Regions from separate parts of the Methylobacterium oryzae genome, predicted to be linked through region 1. Evidence: predicted binding sites of a transcription regulator. Region 1 holds the regulator's gene; each other region holds the start of a gene.
What was found. The regulator LexA, encoded in region 1, represses DNA repair genes until DNA is damaged. The targets are predictions, from matches to a motif close to TGTTCNNNNTGTGTTCNG.
Positions count from the first base shown of each region.

Region 2: the regulator LexA is predicted to act here: its motif matches at 3,496-3,513, upstream of parE (DNA topoisomerase IV subunit B).
Region 3: the regulator LexA is predicted to act here: its motif matches at 5,500-5,517, upstream of dinB (DNA polymerase IV).
Region 4: the regulator LexA is predicted to act here: its motif matches at 4,538-4,555, upstream of LXM90_RS04565 (ATP-dependent helicase).

Region 1 covers NZ_CP090349.1:2,792,399-2,799,736, forward strand. Annotated here, with positions in the region: gene gltX (glutamate--tRNA ligase) at 1-925, opposite strand, end outside; gene LXM90_RS13425 (ComEC/Rec2 family competence protein) at 1,119-3,446, shown strand; gene lexA (transcriptional repressor LexA) at 3,440-4,168, opposite strand; gene LXM90_RS13435 (hypothetical protein) at 4,419-4,868, shown strand; gene LXM90_RS13440 (hypothetical protein) at 4,887-5,102, opposite strand; gene fae (formaldehyde-activating enzyme) at 5,423-5,962, shown strand; gene LXM90_RS13450 (hypothetical protein) at 6,002-6,466, opposite strand; gene LXM90_RS13455 (error-prone DNA polymerase) at 6,547-7,338, opposite strand, start outside.
Region 2 covers NZ_CP090349.1:3,892,129-3,899,466, forward strand. Annotated here, with positions in the region: gene topA (type I DNA topoisomerase) at 190-2,874, shown strand; gene LXM90_RS18580 (hypothetical protein) at 3,060-3,248, opposite strand; gene parE (DNA topoisomerase IV subunit B) at 3,620-5,680, shown strand; gene LXM90_RS18590 (PRC-barrel domain-containing protein) at 5,841-6,335, opposite strand; gene LXM90_RS18595 (outer membrane protein) at 6,552-7,338, opposite strand, start outside.
Region 3 covers NZ_CP090349.1:3,140,912-3,148,249, reverse strand. Annotated here, with positions in the region: gene LXM90_RS15105 (hypothetical protein) at 1-157, opposite strand, end outside; gene LXM90_RS15100 (DoxX family protein) at 284-754, opposite strand; gene LXM90_RS15095 (aminotransferase class IV) at 787-1,650, opposite strand; gene LXM90_RS15090 (anthranilate synthase component II) at 1,637-2,251, opposite strand; gene pabB (aminodeoxychorismate synthase component I) at 2,248-3,621, opposite strand; gene rimO (30S ribosomal protein S12 methylthiotransferase RimO) at 3,979-5,325, shown strand; gene dinB (DNA polymerase IV) at 5,539-6,621, shown strand; gene LXM90_RS15070 (hypothetical protein) at 6,906-7,130, shown strand; gene LXM90_RS15065 (hypothetical protein) at 7,179-7,338, opposite strand, start outside.
Region 4 covers NZ_CP090349.1:957,482-964,819, reverse strand. Annotated here, with positions in the region: gene LXM90_RS04575 (S9 family peptidase) at 1-693, shown strand, start outside; gene LXM90_RS04570 (AsmA-like C-terminal region-containing protein) at 790-4,230, opposite strand; gene LXM90_RS04565 (ATP-dependent helicase) at 4,566-6,965, shown strand.

The DNA.
Region 1 (7,338 bases):
GGTTGGCGAGCTTGGCGAAGTCGAACCGCGCCGCGGAGCGTCCGACCGCGCCGAGGTCGAAGGCCGCGACCATCTCGTCGGTGGAGAAGACCTCCTGGTCGCCGTGGCTCCAGCCGAGCCGCACGAGGTAGTTGCGCAGGGCCGCCGGCAGGTAGCCGAGATCGCGGTAGGCCTCGACGCCGAGCGCGCCGTGGCGCTTCGAGAGCTTGGCCCCGTCCGCTCCGTGGATCAGCGGGATATGCGCCATCCTCGGGATGTCCCATCCGAGGGCCGAGAAGATCTGGCTCTGGCGCGCCGCGTTGGTGAGGTGGTCGTCGCCGCGGATGATCTGCGTGACGCCCATGTCGTGGTCGTCGACCACGACGGCGAGCATGTAGGTCGGCGTCCCGTCCGAGCGCAGCAGGACGAGGTCGTCGAGGTCCTTGTTGGCCCAGGTCACGCGGCCCTGGACGGCGTCCTCGACCACGGTCTCGCCCTCGGTCGGCGCGCGCAGGCGGATCACCGGCTTGACCCCGGCGGGGGCCTCGGACGGGTCGCGGTCGCGCCAGCGGCCGTCGTAGCGCGGAGCGCGCCCCTCCGCGCGGGCGGTCTCGCGCATCTGCGTGAGCTCCTCGGCGGTGGCGTAGCAGTGATAGGCGCGGCCCGCGGCCAGCAGCTCCTCGGCGACCGCGCGGTGGCGCTCGGCGCGGGCGAACTGGAAGACCACGTCGCCGTCCCAGTCGAGGCCGAGCCAGGAGAGGCCGTCGAGGATCGCGTCGATCGCCCCCTTGGTGGAGCGCTCGCGGTCGGTGTCCTCGATGCGCAGCAGCATCGTGCCGCCGGTGTGGTGGGCGTAGAGCCAGTTGAACAAGGCCGTGCGGGCCCCGCCGATATGCAGGTAACCCGTGGGCGAGGGGGCGAAGCGCGTGACGACGGCTGAGGACATCGGTCCGGTATGTTCCGGGGCTGGTCGCGGACGGGGCGCGACGGACGGCGAAGGGGCGGCGGAGCGGCGAGGGGCTCGACAGGGCGCCCGTAGCACGAAGAACCCGCTGTAGCACGGGCCGGCGGATGCGTTAAGAATCGCCCGCAGAATCGCACGGCCCCGACGACAGGTCGCGCGGAGCGGGGCGGCGGCGATGCGGCGGATCGGCGCGAGGCGGGCGGACGGCGCGGTCGCGCTGATCGGCCCGCGCGCCCGAGCCCTTCCCGCCGCCCTCTTGGCCGCCCTCCCGGCCGCCCTCCCGGCGCTCCGCGACTGGGTCGTCGCCGGCCTCGCCCGCGAGGCCGAGCAGCGCCGGCTGTTCCCCTGGCTGGCGGTGGCCTTCGGCGGCGGGATCCTGGTCTACTTCGCGGCGGCCGACGGCGCGCCGAGCCTCGCCGCCCCCCTGATCGCGGCCGGCCTCGCGCTGGCGCCGGTCCCCGTCCTCGGCGCGCGGCCGGCGGCCCTGGCGGCGGCGCTCGCGGTGGCGGCCGCGTTCCTCGGCTTCGCGGCGGCGACCTGGCGGGTCTCGCAGGTCGCCGCACCGATCCTCACCCGCACCACGATCGGCCCGCTCGTCGGAACGGTCGAGGCCCTGGACGAGCGCGAGGTGGGCGCCCGGCTGGTGATCCGGGTGGAGAGCTTCGCCGGCCTCGCGCCGGAGGCGCGGCCCGCCCGGGTCCGGGTCTCGTTCCGGAAGACGCCGATCCCGCGTCCCGGGGACGGCGTCGCCGCCACGGCCCGGCTGCTTCCGCCCCCGGAGGCGGCCCGGCCCGGCGGCTACGACTTCGCCCGGGACGCCTATTTCCAGGGGATCGGCGCGGTGGGCTCGCTGATCGGCACCGTCACCGTCCGGGAACCGTCCGGGCCGCCGCCGCTGGGCCTGCGGCTCGCCGCTGCGCTCGACGCGGCGCGCAACGGGCTCACGCGCCGGATCGCGGAGGCCGCCGGCGGCCAGGCGGGTGCGGTGGCGGCGGCCCTGGTGACGGGCAAGCGCGGCCTCATCGGGCCGGCCACCAACGACGCGCTCCGCGCCGCCGGCATCTACCACGTGGTGTCGATCTCGGGCCTCCACATGGTGCTGGCCGCCGGCGTGGTGTTCTGGCTGGTGCGGGCGCTCCTCGCCGCGGTGCCGCTCTGCGCGCTGCTCTGGCCGATCAAGAAGATCGCGGCCGGCTTCGCCATGGTCGGCGTCACCGCCTACTGCGCCTTCTCGGGCTGGGACATCGCGGCCGAGCGCTCGCTGATCATGACCCTGATCATGCTCGGCGCGATCCTGGTGGACCGGCCGGCCCTGTCGATGCGCAACCTCGCCCTCGCGGCGCTGATCGCGCTCGCCCGGGAGCCGGAGGGCCTGCTCGGCCCGAGCTTCCAGATGTCCTTCGGCGCCGTGGCCGGGCTGATCGCCTGCGCGCGGCTGATCGACGGGCGGCTGCTCGTGCGCCCGGGGGCCGGGCGGATCGGGCGGCTCGTCGGGACCGGCCTGTCGGCGATCACCGGGACCCTGGCCACGACCCTGGTGGCGCAGGTCGCGACGGCCCCCTTCGCCACCTACCACTTCCAGACGGTCCAGCCCTTCGGCCTCGTCGGCAACGCCCTGACCCTGCCGCTCGTCTCCCTGGTGGTGATGCCGGCCGCGGTAATCGGCTGCCTCGCCTATCCCTTCGCCCTCGACCGGCCGGTCTGGTGGCTGATGGGGCAGGCGGTGGCCGGGATGCTGGCGATCTCGGACTGGATCGCCGGGTTCGAGCGGGCGGTCCTGGTGCTGCCGGCCTTCGGCGCCGGGGCGCTCGCCCTGCTGACCGCCGGCCTGCTGCTGGGGACGCTGCCGGCCTCGCGCCTGCGCTGGCTCGCCGTGCCGCCGGTCCTGCTCGGGCTCGTCCTCGCGGCCCGGCCCAACCACTACGACCTCTACGTCGACCGGCAGGGCGCGGGGGCCGCGGTGAGGGGCCCGGACGGGCGGCTCGCGGCCCTCGGCAGCCCTTCGGGCTTCGTCCTCGAGCAGTGGCTGAAGGCGGACGGCGACGGGCGGCGGTCCGCGGGGCTGATCGTCCGGTCCGGCAGCGGGCGCTGCGACCGGCTCGGCTGCACCGCCCGGCTGCCGGACGGGCGGGCGGTCGCCCTGGTCCGGGACCGGCGGGCCTTCCCGGAGGATTGCGCCCGCGCCGCGGTGCTGATCACGGGCCTCGCGGCGCCGCCGACCTGCACGGGGCCGCTGGTGATCGACCGGCGCGTCCTCGCCGCCCGCGGGGCCGTGGCCCTCCGGACCGACGGCGATGGCTTCGCCGCGCGCTACGCCCGGGACGACGGCCGCGCCGTGCCCTGGCGGCCGGCCGCCGGGCGCGGGCCGGGACCGCCGCGGCCGGTCACCGCGGAGCCGGGCGACCGCCCCGCGGAGGACGGGGTCGCCGCGACGCCGGAGGCCGACGCCGCGCCGGGCGGAGACCTCGCCCCCGGCGACGCGCCGGCCGAGCCGCTTCAGTAGCGGCGGACGAGGCTCACAAGGCGGCCCTGGATCCGGACCCGGTCGGGCCCGAGCACGCGGGTCTCGTAGGCCGGGTTGGCGGCCTCGAGGGCGATCGACGAGCCGCGGCGGCGCAGGCGCTTGAGCGTCGCCTCCTCGTCGTCGATCAGCGCCACGATGATGTCGCCGGTATTGGCCGTCTCCTGCTTGCGGATGACCACGAGGTCGCCGTCCAGGATGCCCGCCTCGACCATCGAGTCGCCGCGCACCTCGAGGGCGTAGTGCTCGCCGCCGGCCACGAAGTCCGGCGACAGGGTGATGGCGTGGCTCTGGTTCTGGATCGCCGAGACGGGGGTACCGGCCGCGATCCGGCCCATGACCGGGATCGAGATGGCGCGGCCGGACTCGTCGATCATCCGCGTGCTCGCCGGGGCCGGCGGCTGCTTGGACTTACCGCCCTCGACCACGCTCGGCGTGAAGCGGCGCGGCTCGGCGGGGGCCTGAGTCGCCGGAGCGGCCTGGGTCAGGCTCTCGGGGATCCGGATCACCTCGATGGCGCGCGCCCGATTCGGAAGGCGCCGGAGGAAGCCGCGCTCCTCGAGCGCCGTGATCAGCCGGTGGATGCCGGATTTCGACTTGAGATCGAGGGCATCCTTCATCTCGTCGAACGACGGCGGGACACCGCATTCCTGCATCCGGCTCTGGATGAATCGCAGGAGGTCCAGCTGCTTGCGCGTGAGCATCGACGGGGGACTCGCGGCTTGGCGGACCGCCACGTGACGGTCTCCGAAACAAATCACGAACAGGTTAAACGTTCCGCAAGTGTTCCGCAAGAGCGGCACCGCTCGGCTCGGCGCGCCGCGGGCGCGCCCGCGGGAGAAGGTCGAGAAACGCATTGACGGCGCAAGCGGAGCCGTTTCAATGCATCGCGGCGCCCCGCCGGGAAGGCGGCGGATCCGGGGTGCGGGCTGGGACCCTCTTGGAATGACGAGGATGCGACGACCCGCAGCTCTGCTGCCCCTCGGCCTCGCCGCCCTCGGCCTCGCCGGCTGCACCACCGGATTCTCCTACATCTCGCGGAACTACGTGGCGCTCACTCCCCAGGTCGTCACGATCGGCTGCAAGGAGCCCTACGAGGTCTACGACAACCGGCAGCTGCGCCGGATGCTGATCGTGTCCAACGCCCTGCGCGAGTATACCGGCTGCAACCTGAGCGAGGTCCGGATCGATCCGGAGCCGGGCGCCACCCGGGTGAAGCGCTTCCGCACCGCCGCCCGGGCCTATCTCGACGAGACCGTGCGCGAGGATTGCCGGATCACCGGCGAGACCGTGTTCGATCCGCTGAAGACCGAGTTCGCCTACGCCTGCGACGCGCCGATCGAGAAGCGCGGCACCGTGGTCCCCCGCCTGCCGGGCCGCAATCCGGGCCTCGGCGTGCGCTGACCGGCCGGCGGCGCGTCCTCAGGCGCCCGGCTTCGGGAAGGTCCGCTCCGCGGCGTCGCCGGCGGCGGCCAGCAGGGCGCGGGCGAAGGCCCGGGCCTCCGTCCGGTCGAGCACGATCGCGGCGGTGACCGGCGCACCGCCGAGGTCGGCGAGGGCGAGTTCCAGGCGCACCCCGTCGGGCACGGCGCTCGCCTGAAGGCTCCAGCCGGAGCCCCGGTCCGTGCTCTCCGCCATCGTGTTCCTCCCGCATGCCCGGCACGGCGCCGCGCGCCCACCGGAACGGCCAGGCCCGGGACCGCTCCCGGAGCCGCGCTCCGATCTTCCCTGCCTCGCCTGTCCGCGTTCCTCAAGGCCACAGGCCGCGCAGGGGTGGAGATGCGCGCCGTCGCGGATGCCGGCGGCCGCATCGCGGCGACGCGGGGCGGCACGGGTCCGCGCCCGCGCCGCAGCGCGGGCGAGGGCAGGGGCGGCCGGGATGGGAGCCGGCTTCGGGGCGATTGACGCGAGGCCGCCGATGATGTCTCCCGCGGGCTCCGATCAGGTGGAGTTCGAACATGCAAGAGATCTGGTTCCGCACGGGCGAGGCCACGGTGCTGGCGGCCGAGGGCCAGTACACCGACGCCATGCCGGAGGTGCTGATCGGCTCGGTGCGCGGCCCGGTCGGTCAGGCCTTCGCGTCGATGATGGGGCAGGTCCAGGGCCACACGCGGATGTTCGTGGTGCGCGACCTCAACCAGCTCGTGCGCCCGGCCACGATGATGACCACCAAGGTCACGATCCACACGGCCGAGTATGCCGAGCTCCTCGGCGGCGTGGTCCAGGCCGCCACCGGCGACGCGATCGTGGACTGCATCATCGAGGGCATCCTGCCGAAGGACGGGCTCGACGAGCTGTGCATGATCATCATGATCTGGCTCGATCAGCGCTGCGCCGAGGACGACAACCTCGACCAGAAGGACCTCTACCGGACCAACTACGAGGCCACGAAACTCGCCATCGCCCGCGCCCTCAAGGGCGAGCCCACGGTCGACGAGCTGATCGCCAACCGGAAGACCGTGAAGCACTACGCGCTCGACGGCGTGATCGAGTACTGAGCGGGCCCAGGCCACGCATCCTGCCGGCTCAGGTCCGCCTCAGCCCGGCGGGATACGCCCCACCGAGCACAGGGTGCGCATCGTGCTGCTGCCCGGGTCGGTGTAGCAGGACGCCGACCAGCCGTTCTGCTGGATGAACGACTTGCGCCGCTCCGCCAGCGCGGTCCGGTAGGCGGTGGCGATGATCGGCTCGACGGTCGCGGCCGGTTGGCCGATGAGGATCTCGGAGGCCACCGACAGGTCGCGGAAGAAGGTCGCCGAGGGGCTCGGCTCGGCGGAGGTCGCCTGCACGATCGGCTCGGCCCGGCAGGTCACGTCGAACTTGATCGGGCCGGCCACGCGGATGTCGATGCTGGGGCCGGCGCGCTTGCCGACCCGGCCGCCGATCGCGTCGGCGATCTGGCGGGTGAGGTCGTCGCAGCTGTCGGCCCGGGCGGCCTCCGCCAGGAGGGGCAGGGCCGCGCAGGCGGCGAGGAGGAGGCGCGGGACGGCGAAGCTCGACATCGCCGCACTCTACGCGCGGCGCGGGGCCTGTCGAGGGGCCTGTCGAGGGGCTGGTCGAGGGGCTGGTCGAAGTGCCGGCCTCAGTGGAAATCCCGGCTGGGGAACACGCGCCGGTCCGGGGGCACGCCGAAATCCGTGTTCTCGGGCGGCAGCTTCATGCCGGCCTCGCGCAGATCGCGCAGGGCAGCGGTGAGGTCGCGAAACCCCTCCGCCACGAGGTGGACCACCCCGTCCGCCCGCTGGATCCGGCCGCGCACGGCGAGGAACCGCGCCTGCATGGCGATCCGGCGGTTCGCCTCGAACACGGTCTTCCAGACGATCACGTTGGCGATACCGGTCTCGTCCTCCAGCGTCAGGAAGACCACGCCCTTGGCGGTGCCGGGCCGCTGGCGGATCAGCACGAGCCCTGCCACCGTGACCCGCGCCCCCTGGGGCAGCGCCGGATCGAGATGGGCCCGGGCCGGAATCGCGCCGATCCGGGCGAGCCGCCCCCGGAAGAACGCGACCGGGTGCCCCTGGAGCGACAGGCCGGTGGCGGCGTAATCCTCGGCCACGGCCTCGGACGGGGCCAGGGGCTGAAGGTCCACCGCCGGCTCGTGCCGGAACAGGCCGTCATCGGCGTGCCACGCGAAGAGCGGCAGGGGTGCGTCGAGAAGATGGGCGCGGCGCTCGCTCGCATCGGCCTTGGCGGCCTTGCGGGATGACGTCCCTTCCAGGGTGCGGACCATCCACAGGGCGGCGCGCCGGTCGAGGCCGAGCGAGCGGAACGCGTCCGCCTCCGCCAGCCGCTCCAGGGCGTTGCGGGGCAGGGCGAGGGACGCCTGCAGGCCCTCGATGCTGGCGTAGCCGTTGGCGCGCAGCCGCACGAGCCG
Region 2 (7,338 bases), 1.1 Mb from region 1:
GATCAGGACCCGGCCCGAAAAGTGCCGCGCAGTGGCTCCCCCGAACAACCTCGCGATTTGACAACCCGCCGCCCGTGACCCACTTGTGCCCGGCGCGCGGCCCCGGCCCGACGGCGGGCATACGTCCCACGCGAATCTCGAACAGAATTCGTCCGTCGCGCCCAGGCTCCGTCAGGGGCAGAGGTCTGAATGAAAGTCGTCGTCGTCGAGTCGCCGGCCAAAGCCAAGACGATCAATAAGTATCTCGGCCGCGACTATGAAGTCATCGCCTCCTTCGGGCATATCCGCGACCTGCCGCCCAAGGACGGCTCGGTGGATCCCGAGCAGGACTTCCACATGGTCTGGGAGCTGGCCGACCGCGGGGCGAGCCGGGTCTCGGAGATCGCCAAGGCGGTCAAGGGCGCCGACAAGCTGATCCTCGCCACCGACCCGGATCGCGAGGGCGAGGCGATCTCCTGGCACGTGCTGGAGGCGCTCACCGCCCGCAAGGCGCTCAAGGGCATCCCGGTCGAGCGCGTGACCTTCAACGCCATCACCAAGGCGTCGGTCGAGCAGGCGATGCGCAAGCCGCGGGAGATCGACCAGGCGCTGGTCGACGCCTACCTGGCGCGCCGGGCGCTCGATTATCTCGTCGGCTTCAACCTCTCGCCGGTCCTGTGGCGCAAGCTCCCGGGCGCCCGCTCGGCCGGGCGCGTGCAGTCCGTGGCGCTCCGCCTCGTCGTCGAGCGCGAGATGGAGATCGAGCGGTTCAAGCCGCGCGAGTACTGGACGCTCATCGCGACCCTGACGACCGCCGACGGCGCGACCTTCGAGGCCCGCCTCGTCGGCGCCGACGGCAAGCGCATCCAGCGCCTCGACGTCGGCACCGGCGAGGAGGCGGCGGCCTTCAAGCGCGACCTCGAACTCGCGACCTTCCAGGTGGCGAGCGTCGAGGCGAAGCCCGCCAAGCGCCACCCGCAGCCGCCCTTCACCACCTCGACCCTCCAGCAGGAGGCCTCCCGCAAGCTCGGGATGGCGCCGGCCCAGACCATGCGGGTCGCCCAGCGGCTCTACGAGGGCGTCGATATCGGCGGCGAGACGGTCGGCATCATCACCTACATGCGGACCGACGGCGTCGACATGGCGCCGGAGGCGATCCAGGACGCCCGCCGGGTGATCGGCAAGGAGTTCGGCGACCGCTACGTGCCGGACGTTCCGCGCAAGTACAGCGTCAAGGCCAAGAACGCCCAGGAGGCCCACGAGGCGGTGCGCCCCACCGACATGGGCCGCCTGCCCAAGACGGTGGCGCGCCACCTCGAGCCCGAGCAGGCCCGGCTCTACGAGCTGATCTGGACCCGCACCATGGCCAGCCAGATGGAATCGGCCGAGCTGGAGCGGACCACCGTCGACGTCACCGCCAAGGTCGGACCGCGGACCATCGACCTGCGCGCCACCGGCCAGGTGGTGAAGTTCGACGGCTTCCTGACCCTCTACCAGGAGGGCAAGGACGACGAGGAGGACGAGGAGAGCCGCCGCCTGCCGCCCATGAAGGCCGGCGACCCGCTCGCCCGCGAGCGGATCAGCTCGACCCAGCACTTCACCGAGCCGCCGCCGCGCTACTCCGAGGCGAGCCTCGTGAAGCGCATGGAGGAGCTCGGCATCGGCCGCCCGTCGACCTATGCCGCGGTTCTCCAGACCTTGCGGGATCGCGAATACGTCAAGATCGAGAAGAAGCGGCTGCAGCCGGAGGACAAGGGGCGGCTCGTCACGGGCTTCCTCGAGAGCTTCTTCCGGCGCTACGTCGAGTACGACTTCACCGCCGGCCTCGAGGAGCAGCTCGACCGGGTCTCCAACGCCGAGATCGACTGGCGGGCGGTGCTGCGCGACTTCTGGCGCGACTTCTCCGCGGCGATCGGTGAGACCAAGGAGCTGCGCGTCGCCGACGTGCTGGAGGCGCTGAACGGCCTCCTCGGGCCGCACATCTTCCCCGACAAGGGCGACGGCTCGAACCCGCGCACCTGCCCGACCTGCGGCTCAGGCCAGCTGTCGCTGAAGCTCGGCAAGTTCGGCGCCTTCATCGGCTGCTCGAACTACCCGGAGTGCAAGTACACCCGGCAGCTCTCGGCCTCGGGCGTCGACGGCGACGGTGACGGCTCCTCGGCCGAGGGCGGCCAGCCGGGCGTGCGCGTGCTGGGCGACGATCCCGCGACCGGCCTGCCGGTGACGCTGCGCGACGGCCGGTTCGGGCCGTTCCTCCAGCTCGGCGAGGCCTCCGCCGAGAAGGGCGCCGAGAAGCCGAAGCGCTCGTCGCTGCCCAAGGGGCTCAGCCCCTCGGACGTGGATCTCAACAAGGCGCTGGCCCTGCTAGCGCTGCCCCGCGAGGTGGCCCGCCACCCCGAGACCGGCGAGCCGATCCTGGCCAATCTCGGCCGGTTCGGACCCTACGTGCAGCACGGGAAGACCTACGCCAATCTCGGCAAGGACGACGACGTGCTGGAGATCGGGGCTAACCGCGCCATCGACCTGATCGTCGCCAAGGAGCAGGGCGGCGGACGCGGCCGCCCGGCCGCCGATCCCGGCCGGCCGCTCGGCAAGGACGAGGCCAGCGGCCGCGATCTCGTGGTCAAGGCCGGCAAGTACGGGCCCTACGTCACGGACGGCGAGGTCAACGCCACGCTGCCGAAGACGATGAGCGCCGAGGCGCTGACCCTCGACGAGGCGATCGCCCTGGTGAACGCCAAGCGCGCCGCGGGCGGCGGCAAGCCGGCAAAGCGCGGGGCGGTCCGGAAAGGGTCGGCGCGGGCCGCGAGCGGCGACAAGCCGGCGGCGAAGAAGACCGCCGCGAAGAAGCCTGCGGCCAAGAAGGCGGCAGCGAAGACGTCGAGCGCGGGCTGAAGCGTTCGTGGACGAGGCTGAGGCGGGCCGGCAAGCCCGCCCGTCCTTGCGAGCAGAGCGAAGCAATCCAGTGCAGCGCGAGGCGTTCGAACGTGGCGCCGACTGGGTTGATTCGCTCCGCTCGCAAGGACGTGGCAGAGGCAGCGTTGCCGCCCCTCACCGCGGGTAGCGGTCAGCGATCGGGTTCAGACCAGGTAGGTGATCGTCGCCGCCACGGCCGTCGCGAAGGTCGCGAGCGCGAGGGTGGTGGAGTTCATCAGCGCCCGGGCCGGCGGCACCGCGGCCGCGTCATCGTCGCAGCCGAAGGCGGCGCCGGCCGCGTGCTCGAAGCGGATCAACGTGAGGCGGCGGGCCTCGATCGCGGCGTCGCTCATGGACTGCGGCTCCCTGACCACGGTCAAGATTTATCTCCGCCACCAACGTCGATCGTCCCGTTCTGTTCCGGGCGTCGCCTGTGGAAGCCGGGCATGCGGGTCACGAGAAAGCCTTAACCCATTGTTGTGCAACGTCGTGATGACGGCCCGGCGCGCGGAACCGTGTGCCGACACGGACGCGGCCCTCGCTCGCGGCGGCGCAGCATGCGATGATGCGACCGCCTCGCCGCAGGGCGAACGGCTTTGATGTTTATGGTTTGTTCCGCTATCATGCGGGGATGAAGGCGCATGCTCCACGACCCGAGACCCGTCTCAAGACCCGTCTGCGCGAAGCCGAGCCGGCCGACGCGCCGCGTGCCAGGAGGCCGCGCGTGAGCGATCCGGCGCGGGACCTGTTCGGGCCGGGCGGCAAGGGCGCGGCGGCCCGCCCGCCCGAGCCGCGGCGGCGGCTGGATTCGGCGGCCTCCGTGGCGACGCTCGCGGCCGCCGAGCCGGAGGGCGGCTACACCGCCTCCGACATCGAGGTGCTGGAGGGGCTGGAGCCCGTCCGGCGCCGGCCCGGCATGTATATCGGCGGCACCGACGAGCGGGCGCTGCACCACCTGTTCGCCGAGGTGATCGACAACTCGATGGACGAGGCGGTCGCCGGCCATGCCAGCTTCATCGAGGTGGAGCTGGAGGAATCCGGCGCCCTCGTGGTGACCGACAACGGCCGCGGCATCCCGGTCGACCCGCACCCGAAATTCCCCGGCAAGTCGGCGCTCGAGGTCATCATGACCACGCTGCACGCCGGCGGGAAGTTCGACTCGAAGGTCTACGAGACCTCGGGCGGCCTGCACGGCGTCGGCATCTCGGTGGTGAACGCGCTCTCCGACCTGCTCGAGGTCGAGGTGGCGCGCAACCAGACCCTCTACCGCCAGACCTTCTCGCGCGGTCATGCCCAAGGGGCCTTGGAACTGGTCGGCCGGGTGCAGAACCGCCGCGGCACCCGCGTGCGCTTCCACCCGGACGCCCAGATCTTCGGCTCGCTGAAGTTCGACCCGCGCCGCCTGTTCAAGATGGCGCGCTCCAAGGCCTACCTGTTCGGCGGCGTCGAGATCCGCTGGCGCTGCGCCCCTGCCCTCCTCGAGGGGCTGGAGGACGTGCCGGCCGAGGCGGTGCACCGCTTCCCCGACGGGCTGCGCGACTACCTCGCCCGCGACATCGACGGGAAGGAACTCGTCACCGACGCCATGTTCTCCGGCAAGATCACCAAGCCGGGCTCGCACGGGTCGCTCGAATGGGCGGTGGCCTGGATGGTCGCCGAGGACGGGATCTCGCACTCCTACTGCAACACGATCCCGACGCCCGAGGGCGGCACCCACGAGGCCGGCCTGCGCGTCGCCCTGCTGCGCGGCCTGCGCGAGCACGCCGAGCGGGTGAACCAAGCCAAGCGCATGACGGCGGTGACCACCGACGACGTCATGGCGACCTGCGCGTCGATGCTCTCGGTGTTCATCCGCGAGCCGGAGTTCCAGGGCCAGACCAAGGACAAGCTCGCCACCGTGGAGGCCCAGCGCATCGTCGAGACTTCGGTGCGCGACGCCTTCGACCACTGGCTCGCCGCCTCCCCGGCCCAGGCCAACAAGCTCCTCGACTGGGTGATCGACCGGGCCGAGGAGCGCCTGCGCCGCCGCCAGGAGAAGGAGGTCGCCCGCAAGAGCGCGACCCGCAAGCTGCGCCTGCCCGGCAAGCTCGCCGACTGCTCGGCGGCCGGCACCGCGGGCTCGGAGATCTTCATCGTCGAGGGCGACTCGGCCGGCGGCTCGGCCAAGCAGGCCCGGGACCGGGCGACCCAGGCGATCCTGCCGCTGCGCGGCAAGATCCTGAACGTCGCCTCGGCCTCGCGCGACAAGCTCGGCGCCAACCAGCTGATCTCGGATCTCACCCTGGCGCTCGGCTGCGGCACCGGTTCGGCCTTCCGCGAGGCGGACCTGCGCTACGAGAAGGTGATCATCATGACGGACGCCGACGTCGACGGCGCCCACATCGCCTCGCTGCTGATCACCTTCTTCTACCGCCAGATGCCGAGGCTGATCGACCGCGGCCACCTCTACCTCGCGATCCCGCCGCTCTATCGGCTGCAGCAGGGCTCGAAGGTGGCCTATGCCCGGGACGACGCGGATCGGGAGCGGATCGTCAAGACCGTGTTCAAGGGCGGCAAGGTCGAGATCGGGCGGTTCAAGGGCCTCGGCGAGATGATGCCGGCCCAGCTCAAGGAGACCACCATGGATCCGAGGAAGCGCACATTGCTGCGCGTCGCGGTCCTGGACGAGGCCCGGGAATCGACCGGCGACACGGTCGAGCGCCTGATGGGCAACAAGCCCGAGGCGCGCTTCGCCTTCATCAGCGAGCGCGCGGCCTTCGCCGAGGGCGCCGACCTCGACATCTGACGCCGGAGCGCCGGCGCGGCCGCGCCGCGTCGGTCGATGGCGCCGCGCCGTCATCGCGAGCGCAGCGAAGCAACCCAGCAGCGCCACGTTCGCCGAAGTCGCGCTGCCCTGGATCGCTTCGCTGCGCTCGCAAAGACGGGTGACCGGTTTCGGTCGCGCCTTATCGGGGCGGCGCGATCACCTTGGCCGGGTCGAAGGGCTGGGCCGCCGCCACCGTGTCCTTGCCCATGTTGAGGACCGCCGAGAATCGGTCGCCGCCGGGACGCAGCACGAGGGCGCCCGGCTCGACCGCGATGAGCTTGCTGCCGAGGCCGAGGAAGCCGCCGACGTCGATCACGACGGCCTTGAGCGTCCCGCCGTCGGCGATGAGCAGATCCTCGATCTTGCCGACGCTGTCGCCGGCGGCGTTGCGCACCGTCACGCCGATCATCTTCGTGGTCAGGAAGGTGACGGGCTTGAGCCCCTGACGCTTGGCGGCGTCCTCGGCGCTCGCCGCCTCCGTCAGCCGCCCGCCCCCCTTGCCGTCCGTCGAGGTTCCCGGTCCCGTGGCCGGCAGGATCGTGTCCTTGCCGATCACGCTGGCGTCCTGCGCGGAGGCCGGCGCGTTCGCGAGGCCGAGGGCCGCGAGCGACAGGAGAAGGATTCGGCTTCGCATGGCTGATCGCTCCGCGCGCCCGGTCCTCGCGTGGAAGGCCCTGTCCGGGTCACTGAGGGGCGCCGCGGTCTCAATCGCGGGCGGCCCGCGCGGTTCCGGCCCTCCCTGTCGCACCCGCCGAGGCCGGTTCGCGGTCCCGAAACGCGAAAGGGCCCGGCCTTGCGGCCGGGCCCTTCGGGAGCGCGGAGCCGGCAGAGCCGGCTCCGGCATCCGGTCTCAGTACGAGCCGAACTTGTAGTTCAGGCCGGCGCGGACGACGGCGAACTCGGTCTTGGCGGCGGCGCCGTTGAGGTAGGCGATGCCGTTCGGGGGCAGGAGGTTGCCGTAGAACACGCCGCCGGCCGAGTTCTTCTGGCGGTCGAGGCTGACGTACAGGCCTTCGACCTTCAGCGTCACGGCGTTCGAGCGGAAGAAGTTCAGGAACGAGTCGGTGGGCAGGGCGTACTCGACGCCGCCGCCGGCGGCCCAGCCGGTGCGGAAGCTGTCGCGGAAGCGGTTGCCGGCGAAGTTCTGGTCGTCCTGGCCCGAGCCGTAGGCGAAGCCGCCGGTGCCGTACACGAGGGTGCGGTCGAAGGCGTAGCCGAGGCGGCCGCGCACGGTGCCGAAGTAGTCCAGCCCGTTGCCGCTGGTGGCGACGAAGGCGCGCGGGGCGGCGAACGCGATGCCCGGGGCGCCGCCGAAGGCGTAGTTCTGGGTGCCGTTGGCGCGGCGGGCGAAGTCGACGTACTGGGCGTCGGCCTCGAAGCCGATCACGACGCCGGAGCCCGGGGTGAACTGGTAGTTGTAGCCGATCTGGGCGCCGCCCGAGAAGCCGTCGTTGTTGCTGCGGTTGTTGACGCTGACGACGCCGGCGGTGCCGGGGGAGTTGATCAGCGAGCCGCCGGGCAGGGCGTAGTTGGTGGTGTTGCGGCTGTTGGCGTCGAAGCCGTAGCCGGCGTTCACACCGAAGTAGAAGCCGGTCCAGGTGAACACCGGCACCGGCGTGAACACCGGCGGCGGCGCG
Region 3 (7,338 bases), 350 kb from region 1:
GCTTCCGGCTGCCCCGCGGCGCGCCGCCCGGCTTCGGGCGCAGGCGGTCGAGGACCGTTTCCAGGGCGCGCTCCACCGCGTCGCGGTCCGGCACGGTCTCCGGCACCGCGTCCGGCGGAGGCGGGGGCGATCGGCCCGGGTCGCGGCGCTTCGGCATGTCGTCCGCCCGTATCGCCGCCGGGCCGACCGGTCTTCCGGCCCGCGCGGCGGCTTCCGGCCGGTCGATCGGCCAGGATCCTGGGATCAAAGCCTGCCGGGATCCGGGGATCCCGGGATCCTGTGATCAAGGTTCGCGGATGGTTGCCGGCGCGTCGGGATCCGGATCTTTCGGCGGCCGTGCCGGATCACCGGAGATCTCGGTCGCGCCCTGTCCGGACCCGCAGCGGCCGCCGAACGGCCAGTCGATCAGGCCGCCGGCCCAGAGCGCCGCCCAGACGAAGACCGGCTGAAACGCGAGCCGCGGCCCGTGGTACCACCAGGAATCCGGGATGCCCTCGACGTGGACGTGCTCGAACGCGTGCTTGAGGTTCGCCGGGTAGACGCAGACCGCGTAGAGGGCGAGGCCGAGCGCGGCCGCCCGGCGGAACCGCCCGGTGAGGAGGCCGACCGCGCCCGCGATCTCGCACAGGCCGGTCGCCAGGATGACGAGCCGCGGCTGCGGCACCCAGTCGGGCATGAGCGGCAGCATCGCGTCGGTCGCCACGAGGTGGACCACGCCGATGAACCCGTAGATCGCCGCGAGCGCGTAGCGCAGCCGGCGCCGCCAAGTCTCGATTGACGCCTCGGTCACGCGACCGCGTCCTCCGTGACGCCGCAGGCCTGCGCCACGCGGGCGCGCAGGGCCGCCACGAGGCGGGTCACCGCCGGATGGCCGGCGCCTGGGCCGGCGCTCGGGAAGGCCGTGTCGCCGATGGCCGTCACGGGGGCCAGGAGCCGCAGGGAGTTGGTCAGGAACACGGCCTCCGCGCCGAGGAGATCGGGCAGGCCGAGCGACCGTTCCTCGGCCCGCAGCCCGCATCCGGCGGCGAGACCCAGCACCTCCGCCCGCACGATGCCGGCGAGCACGCCGTCCCCGAGCGGGGGCGTCACCAGATTGGCGCCGAACAGGGCGAAGAGATTGCCGGTGCCCGCGCAGGCGACGCGGCCCCGGGTGTTGCGGAACAGCGCCTCGTCGAACCCCGCGGCGGCGGCCTCGCGGGCGGCCAGCACCGCGTCGAGATAGCCCAGCGTCTTCAGGCGGGCGGCGGGGGAGGTGTCGTTGCGGGCGATGGCCGTCGGCCACAGGCGCAGGGGCGCGAAGGACGCGGCCCTGGCGCTCGCGGCCGCGGTGGCGAACAGGGTCGGGTTCGGCGCGTCCGGCGGTCTCAGGCCGCGCGGGCCGGAGCCGCGCGTCAGCGTGGTCCGGATCGCGAGCCGCTCCCCCTGACCCGCGAGGTCCCGCATGGCCGCACGGATCCGCTCGGGTTCGGCGGGGATCCCCAGCGTCTCCGCGGAGGCCACGAGCCGGGCGATATGGGCGTCTTCGAAGGCGACGCGGCCGCCGAGCGCCAGTGCGGTGTCGAACAGGCCGTCGCCGAGCGTCAGGCCGCGGTCGGTGTGGTCGAGCGGAGCCGTGGTTCCGGGCAGAAGCGCCCCGTCACGCCACAGCATCGCGGCGCCCCTCCGGCCTCTCCCGCCACGCGCGGGCGAGATCCAGGAAATTGGCGAACAGGGCGTGGCCGCCCTCGGTCAGGACCGATTCCGGGTGGAACTGGATGCCGTAGGTCGGGTGGGTCCGGTGCGACAGCGCCATCACCTCCCCCTCCTGCGAGACCGCGTCGACCGAGAGGTATCTTTCCATGTCGGGGCCGGGATTCACGACCAGCGAGTGGTAGCGCCCGACCGGCATCGGCGCCGGGATTCCGGAAAACAGGCGCTCGCCGGTATGGGCGATCGGCGTCATCTGCCCGTGGAGGGGGCGCTGTGCCCGCGCGACCGTGCCGCCGAAGGCCGCGCCGATCGCCTGATGGCCGAGGCAGACGCCGAGGATCGGCACCGCGCCCGACAGGTCGCGGATCGCCGGCAGGGAGATCCCGGCCTCCGCGGGGGTGCAGGGCCCGGGCGAGACCACCAGGGCCTCCGGCTCCAGCGCCCGGATGCCGGGGACGTCCAGCGCGTCGTTGCGCACGACCCGGACCGTCTCGCCGAGCTCCTCCAGGTAACGGACGACGTTGAAGACGAACGAGTCGTAATTGTCGAGGACGAGGATCATGCGAAGGCCTCGAACACGCGGGCGGCCTTGGCCAGGGTCTCGTCGTATTCCGGGCCGGGCTCCGACAGCAGCGTCACCCCGCCCCCGGCCTGCAGGACCGCCTGCCGGTCGTCCATGAACACGGTGCGGATCGCGATCGACGTGTCGAGCGCCCCGTCGAAGCCGATCCGGCCGATGGCGCCGCAGTAGAGTTCCCGCGCGTCGCCCTCGATCTCGGTGATGATGTCCATGGCGCGGATCTTCGGCGCGCCCGTGATCGAGCCGCCCGGGAAGGTCCCTTCCAGGAGGTCGAGGGCGTCGAGCCCGTCGCGGAGGTCGCCGGTCACCACCGACACCAGATGGTGGACGTTGGCGTAGGTCTCCAGGCCGCACAGGGTCGGCACGGCGACGGTGCCCGGCCGGCAGACCCGCGACAGGTCGTTGCGCAGTAGGTCGACGATCATGACGTTCTCGGCCCGCTCCTTGACGCTGGCCTGGAGCGCCTCGGCCGCCGCCCGGTCGGCCGCCGGGTCGTCGAGGCGGCGGGCGGTGCCCTTGATCGGGCGCGTCTCCACGTGCCGTCCGTCGAGGCGGATGAACCGCTCCGGCGAGGACGAGGCGACGGTCAGGCCCTCCTGTTCCAGGTAGGCCCCGAAGGTCGCCGGGTTGGTCTCGCGCAGCCGCCGGTAGAGGGCGAACGGGTCGAAGCCGGCCGGCAGGTCGGCGACGAAGCGCTGGGCGATGTTGGCCTGGTAGATGTCGCCGGCCCGGATGTAGGTGCGGACCTTTTCGACTGCTTCTTCATAGCTTTGTCGGTCGAAGTTCGAGCGCCACGCGAGCGGCTGGGCCGTCCGGGCGGGGGCCGGGACCGGCGGCTCCGCGCCGCCGAGCAGGTCGGCGAAGCGGGCGAGCCGCGCCTCCGCGCGGGCCCGCCGCGCGTCCGGCGCGGTCTCGGGGAAACCCGTGGCGACGAGCCGGCCCGTGCCGGCGGCGTGGTCGACGACCAGCGCGGTGTCGTAGAGGTTCAGCGCGATGTCGTGGGTGAGCCCCGCCCGCCGGGCGGGCGGCGCCACCCGCTCCAGCGCCGCGCCGAGGTCGTAGGCGAGGTACCCGATCGCCCCGCCGGGGAACGGCTCCGGGCCTGCCTCGAGCCGGTAGGGTTCGAGGCAGGCCCGGAGCGCGGCCATCGGGCCGCCCGCCACCGGCCTCCCGTCGAGGGTCGCGCGCCCGTCGCGGTAGCGGAACCGCGCGAACGGGTCGGCGGCCACGATCGAGTGCCGCCCCAGCGGGTCGTGCCGCATGGCGCTGTCGAGGAAGGCGAGCCCGGGCAGGGCGCGCAGCCGGGCCGCCGCCGCGACGGGATCGATGAAGGGGATCTCTCGGGTCCACATGACCGGGTTCGGGGCCGTTATCCTCGGGCTGTGCGTCATCCGCTGCCGTCGCACAGGCGATGCCGCGGGGGAAGCGGCAGTTCCACGCAGGCCCCGCCGCCGCGCGCGGGCGGGCCGTGTCCGGGGCGCAGGGCCGCGCCGCCCAATCCTGATGTGGGGTCTGAGGAGCCGGCCGCAAAGCTCTGCCGTAGCGATAGGATCCGCGCCCGGGCTCAGGCTCGCGCGCAGGGCCGGGCACCCCTGCGGCGGCCGGCCTCGCGCGGAGGCGCGGGAGCCTGTATAGGAGCGCGACCCCGAATTCCTGGTCCCGCGCGCCGGGCGGCCGATCGCCCCGCCGGACTGTCCGACCCGAATGCCATGACCGCCACGCCCGCTCCCCGCGGCCCCGCTCCCGGCGCCGCCCCGAAAATCTCGTTCGTCTCGCTGGGCTGCCCGAAGGCGCTGGTCGATTCCGAGCGGATCCTCACCCATCTGCGCGCCGAGGGCTACGAGCTGGCCCGGCGGCACGACGGCGCCGACGTGGTGATCGTCAACACCTGCGGCTTCCTCGATTCCGCCAAGGCGGAGTCGCTCTCGGCCATCGGCGAGGCCATGGCGGAGAACGGCCGCGTCATCGTCACCGGCTGCATGGGCGCGCAGCCGGAGGAGATCCGCGAGAAGTACCCCGACCTCCTGGCGGTGACCGGGCCCCAGGCCTACGAGTCGGTGGTGGCGGCCGTCCACGAGGCGGTGCCGCCGGCCCACGACCCGTTCCTCGACCTCGTGCCGCCGCAGGGGATCAAGCTCACCCCGCGCCACTACGCCTACCTGAAGATCTCGGAGGGGTGCAGCAACCGCTGCAGCTTCTGCATCATCCCGAGCTTGCGCGGGAACCTCGTCAGCCGCCCCGCCGCCGACGTGCTGCGCGAGGCCGAGAAGCTGGTGAAGGCCGGCGTGAAGGAGCTGCTGGTCGTCAGCCAGGACACCAGCGCCTACGGCGTCGACATCCGCTACAGTGAGAGCCCGTGGCGCGACCGGCAGGTCCGGGCGAAGTTCTACGACCTGACCCGGGAACTCGGCGAGCTCGGCGCTTGGGTGCGGTTGCACTACGTCTACCCCTACCCGCACGTGGACGAGGTCATCCCGCTGATGGCCGAGGGCAAGGTGCTCCCCTACCTCGACATGCCGCTCCAGCACGCGAGCCCCTCGGTGCTCAAGCGCATGCGCCGCCCCGGCAACCAGGAGCGCCAGCTCGACCGGATCCGCAGCTGGCGGCAGATCTGCCCGGAGCTGGCGATCCGCTCGACCTTCATCGTCGGCTTCCCGGGCGAGACCGAGGCCGAGTTCGAGGAGCTGCTGGCCTGGCTGCAGGAGGCCAAGCTCGATCGGGTCGGCTGCTTCGAGTACGAGCCGGTGGCGGGCGCCACCGCCAACGCGCTGGGCGACCTCGTGCCCCCGGCGGTGAAGGCCGAGCGCAAGCGCCGGTTCATGGAGACCCAGAACGGCATCGCGCTCCGGCTGCAGCGGGCCAAGGTCGGCAAGCGGCTGCCCATCATCGTCGATTCCGTCGAGGGCGGGGTCGCACGGGGCCGGTCCAAGGCCGACGCGCCGGAGATCGACGGCAATGTCCACGCCGCGTTCCGGCGCCCGGTGCGGGTCGGCGACATCGTCACGGTGAAGATCGACCGGGCCGAGGCCTACGACCTCTACGGCAGCGTCGCCTGACGGCAGACCCCGTCTTTGCGAGCGCAGCGAAGCAATCCAGGGATGCGCTGCGCTCGGGGACGTCGCGCTGCCCTCTCGTCGCTTCGCTTCGCTGCGCTCGCGACGGGCGCCGGGCGGACTCCTGTTGACGCCGCGTCCGGCGCGGCTTGACCCCGCCCGCCCCGCGCGGTCTTTCGGAACAGATCAGGAACTTGGTCGGGACCCGAGGCGGCGATGGATCCGGAGGTCGCGCTCCGAAAGATCATCCACATCGACATGGACGCGTTCTACGCCTCCGTGGAGCAGCGCGACGACCCGTCGCTGCGCGGCCGGCCGCTGGCGGTCGGCGGCTCCCGGGAGCGCGGGGTGGTGGCCGCTGCGAGCTACGAGGCCCGAAAATTCGGTGTCCGCTCCGCCATGCCGTCGGCCACCGCGCGGCGGCTGTGCCCGGACCTGCTGTTCGTGAAGCCGCGCTTCGAGGTCTACCGGGCGGTCTCCGAGGAGATCCGGGCGGTCTTCGCCCGGCACACGGCCATCATCGAGCCGGTGGCCCTCGACGAGGCCTATCTCGACGTCACCGAGAACCTCCTGGGCCTCCCGACGGCGACGGCCGTGGCGAAGGCGATCCGGGCCGAGATCCTGGAACGGACCGGACTCATCGCCTCGGCCGGGGTCTCGTACAACAAGTTCCTCGCCAAGGTGGCGTCCGACCACCGCAAGCCCGACGCCCTGTTCGTCATCACCCCCGCCATGGGGCCGGACTTCGTGGCGGCGCTGCCGATCGGCCGGTTCCACGGCGTCGGCCCGGTCACCGAGGCGAAGATGAAGCGGCTCGGGATCGAGACCGGGGCGGATCTGCGCGCCTGGACGCCGGAGCGCCTGCGCGAGACCTTCGGCTCCGCGGGCGCCTACTACCACGCGGTCGCCCGCGGGATCGACGCGCGGCCGGTCCGCGCCCACCGGGTGCGCAAGTCGATCGGGGCCGAGACCACCTTCTCGGACGACACCGCCGCTTTCGAGGTCCTGGCCGCCCGGCTGGCGCCGCTGTTCGACAAGGTCTGGGCGGGCGCCGACGCCAAGGGCATGCGCGCCCGGACCGTGACCCTGAAGCTCAAGTTCTCGGATTTCGCGCAGGTCACCCGGGCGAAGTCCCTCGCCGTGCCGGTGGCCGACCGGGCCGCCCTGGAGCGGATCGGCCTCGACCTGCTCGCCGGCCTGTTCCCCCTGCGCCGCAGCGCGCGGCTGATCGGGGTGTCGCTGTCGGGCTTCGCGCAGGACGCGCCCGAGGCGCCGCTCCAGCTCGGGCTGGCGCTCTGACACGGCCTCCGGGGCAGGCCCCCGCTCCGTCATCACGGGCGCAGCGAAGTGGCCCCGGGCAGCAGGACATCGGTCAGCGTGGCGCTACCCTGGATCGCTTCGCTCCACTCGCAACGACGACGGTGGGGAAGCGATCAACCGGAAAGCGATGGAGCCGCCGCCGTCATGCACGACACGGCGCCTGTGCGGTTCCGCACGTCGGGAAGGCCGGGTCGATCGCAGGGCGGAGCGATCCGGTACGGATCAGGGTTTCTCGAGCCCGCGCGAACACGAGGACCCTGTCGATGCCGAAGCACGCCCGCCTGGCCCTGGCCGCCGCGCTTCTATCGGCCCTCGCGGCGGGCGCCGCCCGCGCGGACGGCACATCCGCTTTCGGGGCCGCCAACGCGGCCCAGCTCCGGGGCTACACCGCGAGCCCGGCCCAGGTCTACGTTCCGGCAGGCGGCCCGAGCGCCAGGCCCGCGGCCCCCGCACCGCACCGGCCGAAGGCGCCGGCGCGCAGTCGCTGAGATCGACCCGGGCCGCACCGGCCCGGGCATCCGGTCACGCGTTCTCGGTCACGCGTTCTTGCGCGGCCGGTGGTCGGGGTCGATGCCGCCATCGAGCTTCGTCTCGTTGTCGACGTCGCCCTCGAAGGTCGAATCCGCCTGCAGATCCGCGGGGTCGGCGCCGCTCATCCCCTTCGAGGTGCCGATCCCGGGATTGCCCTTGAGGTCG
Region 4 (7,338 bases), 1.8 Mb from region 1:
GGCTACGGCTCCTACGGCACGCTGATGCCGGCGGCGTTCCGCACGAACCTGCTGAGCCTCGTCGACCGCGGCTTCGTCTACGCCATCGCGCATATCCGCGGCGGCACCGAGAAGGGCTGGCGCTGGTACCTCGACGGCAAGCGCGAGAAGAAGCCCAACACCTTCACGGACTTCATCGCCTGCGCCCGCGCCCTGATCGCGGCGCGCTACACCGCCGAGAAACGCATCGTCGCCCATGGCGGGTCGGCGGGCGGGATGCTGATGGGGGCTGTGGCCAACCTCGCGCCCGAGCTGTTCGCCGGCATCGTCGCCGACGTGCCCTTCGTCGACGTGCTCAACACCATGCTCGACGCGGAGCTGCCGCTGACGCCGCCGGAATGGCCCGAATGGGGCAACCCGGGCGAGAGCGAGGCCGCCTTCCGGACGATCCTGTCCTACTCGCCCTACGACAACGTCGCCGCCAAGGACTACCCGGCGATCCTGGCGCTCGGCGGGCTGACCGACCCGCGGGTGACCTACTGGGAGCCGGCCAAGTGGGTCGCGCGGCTGCGCGCCACCATGACGGGCGGCGGGCCGGTGCTCCTGCGGATCAACATGGAGGCCGGCCACGGCGGCGCCGCCGGCCGGTTCGACCGGCTGGAGGAGGTGGCGCTGATCTACGCCTTCGCGCTCATGGCGGTGGGGAAGGCGTAGAGCCGCCGCCCGTGCGGGCGCGGCGCTCCAAGGGGTGCTGCGCCTGAGGCCGTCACGCTGGCCAGCCCCACCCCCGCCCTCAGGACGCGGCCGGCCTCACGGCCGGGCCTCGGCCGGCGCCGGTGGCTGGGCAGCACCCTCCTCCGGGTTGCGCGGCCGCCTCGCCGCCTCCTCGGCGGCCTTGTCGGCGGCAGTCCTGTCCGCAGCGGCCTTCTCGGCCGCGGCCTTGAGGGCCGCCGCGCGGGCCCGATCCATCTCGATCCGGGCGCGGCGGCGCTGCCGCTCCACCTGGTCGGCCTCGGTCAGCTCGATCGTCTCCAGCTCGCGCTGCAGCACGAAGGCCGCGAGGCCGTTCGACAGGGTGCCGACGTCGAGCACCCGCTCGGGCGCGCCGAGCGGCCCGGTCAGGCCGAACTGGACCGCGGGCGGCCCGGCATTCCAGCCGCGGGGCACCGGGCCGCCCGCGAGCGTGCCGCGGGCGTCGAGGCGCCCGGCGCGCAGGTCGTAGCCGACGGTGCCGACCCAGCGGGCCGGCCCGAGATCGAGGTCGAACGGCCCGGCCCGCAGCACGCCCCCCACGATCGTGGCGGCGGCCCGGGCGGATCCGCGCGCCTGCGCGCCGCCCCGGGCGAGTTCCTCGGTGACGAGCGCCTGGAGCCGGCCCTCGCGGAGCGGGTCGTCCATCTCGGCCGCGCGGGCGAGAGCGCGGCCGAGCGCCGCGGGATCGGCCGCGGGCAGGCTCAGGTCCGTCAGGGTGAGCGCGCCGCTGCCCGAGAGGCTGTCGGCGAGGCCCGGCAGGGTCTCGGCCGTGGCGGCGAAGCGCAGGTCGGCACTCAGGCGGCCGCCGAACGGGCCGCCGGCCAGGGTGGGGAGCGCCGCGCCGTCGAGGCTGCCCGAGCCCGAGACCGAGGCGCCGGCCCCGAGCCGGGCGATCGTCACCGAGCCCGCGAGGCGGCCGCCGGCGAGCTTGCCGGTCAGGTCGCGCAGGGTCAGGCCCGCGTCGGCGAGGCCGAGGGCAGCGGTCGCGTCGGTGGCGACGAGGCCGCGGCCGAGATCCAGGCTGGCCACGCGGGCGTCGAGCGACAGGGCCGGGTGGGCGGTCGGCGGGCCGAACGCGCCGTTCGCCCCCGGCGGGATCACCAGGGCGGCCGCGAGCTGCGGGATCGACAGCCGGTCGAGGGCGAGGCGGCCGTGCAGGGCACCGCCTGCCGACCGCAGCAGCGTCCCGTTCACCCCCGCGCCCGCGACCGTGCCGGCGAGCGCGGCGGCGGCCTCGCCCTGCTGCCGCGACAGCGTGACGGTGAGGTCGGCCGGCCACGCGCCCGGTGCCAGGGTCGCGGCGCCGGCCAGCGTCAGGAACGGCGCCAGATCGGCCGTCTCGCCGCGGAGCGTGCCGCCGGTGGGGACGAAGTCGGGACCGACCAGGATCGGGCGGCCCGTGGCGAGGCGCAGGCCCGCGACCGTGCCGCTCGCCGTCAGGGCAAGGGACTGGCCGTCCGGCCGCTCGGCGGTCAGCCGAAGCTCGGCAGGTTGCTGCAGGCCGGCGAGGTCGGCGCGGCCGAACCACGGTCCGGCCCGCGGCGCCGTGAGGGTGGCGGTGCCGCCCTCGATCCGCGTGCCACGGCTCGCGAGCGTCAGGTCGAGGGTGCCGCCGCCGGCGCTGCCCCGGGCCTGGGTCCGCAGGGCCGCGGCCGCGCCGCCCTCCCGGTCGAGGGTGACGGCGAGGTCGAGGGGCGCGTCCCGCAGGAAGGCGGGCAGCAGGCGGATCTCGCCCACCCAGACCCGCTCGAGCAGGCCAAGCAGCGGCGCCGCCGCCGGCGCCTTGAGGCGCCCGGAGACGCGGCCGGTCCCGTCCGCGCCGATCTGACCGGACAGCCGGGCGCTGGCGCCGGCGAGGTCGGTGACGTCGAGGCTGTCGACCGCCAGGCCGGCGCCGTCCGACTGGATCCGCGCCGCGATCGTGCCGGTACCGGAGCCCGCGGTGCCGAACCGGACGTCCTTCGCCTCGAGCGTCAGGGCGAGGTCGGTGTCGCGCAGGGTGCCGAGGGTCGTCCCGAGGGGCGGCAGGCCGGCGATGTCGAGGCCGGTGGCGCGGATCTGGGCCTCGAACCGCCCGCGCTCGGCGCCCTCGGCGGCGGTGTAGCGGGCGTTCCCGGTGATCCGCGCCGGCCCGAGGCCGAGGCGCATGTTGCGCAGGGATAGGCCGGTCCCGGCGGCCGACAGGTCGGCGGCGGCCTCGATCTTCCGCCCGTCGAGGAGCGCGACGAGCGGCCCCTCGGCGCCGAGGCGGCGCAGGTAGCGGCCGAGCGCCTCCGAGTCGGGGGCGGCGAGCGCCACCGGGCCGGAGAAGCGCAGCGGCGCCGTCTCGACCTGCCCGCTCGCCGTGACGGTGGACTCGGCCGGGCCGGTCACCGCGAAGCGGCGCAGCAGCAGGCCGCCGGCCCGCTCCAGGGTGCCGGTGAGGGCGAGGTTCGACCATTCCTCGCCGCCCAGCACGGCGCTGCCCACCGTGAGGTCGAGGTCGAGCATCGCCGGCAGGCTGCCCGTCGAGCGCGGCAGGCCGCGGGCGATCAGGTTCTGCCCCTCCGCCGAGGCCAGGAAGGCGTCGAGGTCGAGGCGGCGGGCGTCCAGGGTCAGGCCGGCGCGCCACTGGCGCAGGTCGAGCCGTCCGGTGCCGCCGAGCCGCAGGGCCCGGCCGCCGGGGTCGATGGCGAGGTCGACGGCCTCGAAGCGCACCTGCGTGCCCCGGGCCTTGAAGGTGCCGGCCAGCGAGAACGGCAGGTAGGCGCCGGCCGCCTGGGTCGGCGGCCCGACGACGAGGCGGGCGGAGCCCTCGGCCTCGACCTGGGCGCCGCCGGATTCGGCGGGGACGAGGCCGAACCGCGCGTCCGCCTCGAAGCGCGGCGTCGCGTCGCCGCCGCCGGAGATCTTGGCGGCGAGGCGCCCGTCCGGTCCCGGCGTGCCGCTGACCGCCCGGAACGGGACGCCGCCGCTCGTCCCCTCGATCCGCCAGGGCCCGACCAGGGCCGGCGCCTGCAGGCGCAGGTCCTGGACGTAGAGCTGGTCGGTCCGCCCGGTGGCGGGGACCTGCGTGGTGACGAGGAACTGCTGGATGTGCAGGTTCTCGATGGCGAGGTCGCGGTCGCGCAGGGCCCCGCCGAAATCGGGCGGCAGCTTCAGCGTGTCCGGGCCGGCGACCGGGAGCTTGATCTCGGCCCGGCCGATCCGGGTCTCGGTGAAGCGGAACTCGCCCTTGAGGAGCGGCGCCAGGGCGATCTCGGCCTTGACGAACCGGGCATCGAGGCTGGGGCGGTCCGGATCGGCGCCGAGGTGGAGGCGGTCGACGCGCAGCCGCGGCGACGGCAGCAGGCGGACCTCGATCCGGCCGTCGGTCCGGACCGGAACGCCCAGGGACCGGGCGAGCGCCCGCTCGACGAGCCCGCGATGGGCCTGCCAGTCGACGAAGGGCGGGACCGCGAGCGCCGCCACGAGAACCAGGATGACGGCGCACGCCAGCGCGGTCAGAAGATCACGCAATGGTCCCGTTCCGCACCATCTCTGCGCGAGGCCGCGACCTCACCGGGCCGCCGTGCCCCGCGTGCCCCCGCGAGTCAGTCGCCACGGCCATAGCACGATAAGCCGCCGGGGGCGCCAGCGGCGATGCCACGGTCCCGAGCGGCGGTCGGGGCACGCGCGAGGTTCCTCGGGCATCCCGGGCCCGCGGCCTATGGATCGCGCGATCGGCCGCGGAACGCGACCAGCCCGAAGGACGCGGATCACCCCGGCGCGGACAGCCGCGCTTCATGGCTCCGCGCCCCCGCCGCGGCGCGAACGGCCTCGACGCCGTTCGCGATTTGGTCCAGGGAAGCGGGATGCAGAACCGCCCGCATCCGCAACCCACCGGGGACGGCGCGCCCGCCACGTCCATCGCCGCCCGCGCCATGGGCGCCCTCCGGCGCGACGCGGCCGGCTACCTCGAGGGGCTCAACCCCGAGCAGCGCCGCGCCGTCGAGACCACGGAGGGCCCGGTCCTGGTGCTGGCCGGCGCCGGCACCGGCAAGACCCGGGTGCTGACCACCCGCATCGCCCACCTGATCGCCACCAACCGGGCGCGCCCCTTCGACATCCTGGCGGTGACCTTCACCAACAAGGCCGCCCGGGAGATGAAGCACCGGATCGGCGCGCTGATCGGGCCGGCCGGAGAGGGCATGCCGTGGCTCGGCACCTTCCACGCCATCGGCACCAAGATCCTGCGCCGCCACGCCGAGCTGGTCGGGCTGAAATCCGACTTCACCATCCTCGGCACCGACGACCAGCTCCGGCTGATGAAGCAGGTCATCGCCGACCAGAACGTCGACGAGAAGCGCTGGCCGGCCCGGGCCCTGTCCCACGCCATCGACGGCTGGAAGAACCGCGGCCTCGGCCCCGAGCAGGTGCCCCCGGGCGAGGCCTCGGCCTTCGCGTTCGGCAAGGGCGGCGCCCTCTACACCGCCTACCAGGCCCGGCTGGCGACGCTGAACGCCGTCGATTTCGGCGATCTCCTGCTGCTCTGCCTCAAGCTCTGGCGGGAGAACCCCGACGTCCTGGCCAATTACCAGGACCGGTTCCGCTACATCCTGGTCGACGAGTACCAGGACACCAACGTCGCCCAGTACCTGTGGCTGCGCCTCCTGGCGCAGTCCCGGAAGAACATCGCCTGCGTCGGCGACGACGACCAGTCGATCTACGGCTGGCGCGGGGCCGAGGTCGACAACATCCTGCGCTTCGAGCACGACTTCCCGGGCGCGGTGGTGGTGCGCCTGGAGCGCAACTACCGCTCCACGGGCCACATCCTGGCCGCCGCCTCCGGGCTGATCGCCAGGAACGAGAGCCGCCTCGGCAAGACTCTGCGCACCGACGACGAGCCGGGCGAGCGCGTCACCGTGACGGGCGCGTGGGATTCCGAGGAGGAGGCGCGGATGCTCGCCGAGTCGATCGAGTCCCTCCAGTCGAAGCAGCATCCCCTGTCGGAGATCGCCGTGCTGGTGCGGATCTCGGCGCAGATGCGCGAGATCGAGGACCGGTTCGTCCAGCTCGGGCTGCCCTACCGGGTCATCGGCGGCCCGCGTTTCTACGAGCGCGCCGAGATCCGCGACGCGCTGGCCTACCTGCGCGCCACCGTGAACGTCAGCGACGACCTCGCCTTCGAGCGGATCGTGAACACGCCCAAGCGCGGCCTGGGCGACGCCACCCTGCAGCAGCTCCACACCTACGGCCGCGCCAACCGGCTGCCTCTGCGCATCGCCGCCGCGCGCCTGTGCGAGACCGACGAGCTGAAGCCCCGGGTCCGCTCGACCCTGCGGGCGCTGACCGAGAGTTTCTCGCGATGGGCGCGGCTCGCGGAGACGCAGCCGCACAGCGAGGTCGCGCAGACCATCCTTGAGGAGTCCGGCTACACTGAGATGTGGCAGAAGGACCGCTCCGCCGACGCCGCCGGCCGGCTGGAGAACCTGAAGGAATTCGTCCGCTCCATGGAGGAGTTCCCCGACCTCGCGGCCTTCCTGGAGCACGTCTCCCTGGTGATGGAGGCCTCGGAGGCGGAGGGCGCCGAGCGGGTCTCGCTGATGACGCTCCACGCCGCCAAGGGGCTCGAGTTCGACACCGTGTTCCTCCCCGGCTGGGAGGACGGCCTGTTCCCGAACCAGCGCGCGCTCGACGAGAGCGGCCGGGCGGGCCTGGAGGAGGAGCGGCGCCTCGCCCATGTCGGGCTGACCCGGGCGCGCAAGCGCGCGAAGCTGTCCTTCGCGGTCAACCGGCGCATCCACGGCCTCTGGTCCTCGACCATCCCGTCCCGGTTCATCGACGAGTTGCCCGAGACGGCGGTCGACGTGGTCGAAGCCCCGGCGCACTTCTCCGCCGGCGCCTCGCGGTTCGACCGCAACCCGACGCCGTTCGGATCGAGCTATGGCACGCCGGGCTGGCAGCGCGCGCAGGCCAACACCGCGCCGGGCGGCCGGTCCGGGTTCGGATCGGGGTCCGGAGGCGGCTTCCGCTCGGCGGGCCCTGGGGGCCGGTCCGGGGGCCAGTCCGGCGGTCCCCGCCAGATCGAGGGCGAGCTGATCGCCAAGTCGACGGGTGCGCCCTCGGCCTTCCAGGGCGGCCAGCGGGTCTTCCACACCAAGTTCGGCCCCGGAACGGTCGCGGCGGTCGACGGCAACAAGCTGACCGTTGACTTCGACAAGGCCGGCCGGAAGATGGTCCTCGACAGCTTCGTCCAGGCCGGATCGAGCTAGTCCCGCCGACCAAGCCCGGACGTGTCAGGGCGGCAGGGTCGGCCGGCTTCGCCCGCGCGGGCGGGGAGGATCGCGACCGTGCCGGATGCCGCGTTACCGCGACACCACCGTCCCGAACCTGATGCATCCGCGCCAGCCGCGCGGCTTTTTCGAAGCCTCGCCACCGACCGTCACCCCTTAGTCACACCCGGCGCGCAATCGTCGGGCGCGAATCGCACTGGTGCGCCAGTTGCATCGCGTATTCGGCCGCGCACGGAACGTCGTGACGCTCTCCACAGGCGGACGAGCGCGGGGCGGAACCTTCGGCCGTGGGCCGGTATTAAGTTCCGCAAGCGAGTAGAACCGGGAGCAAGCAGGTAAACGGCAGTTCAGA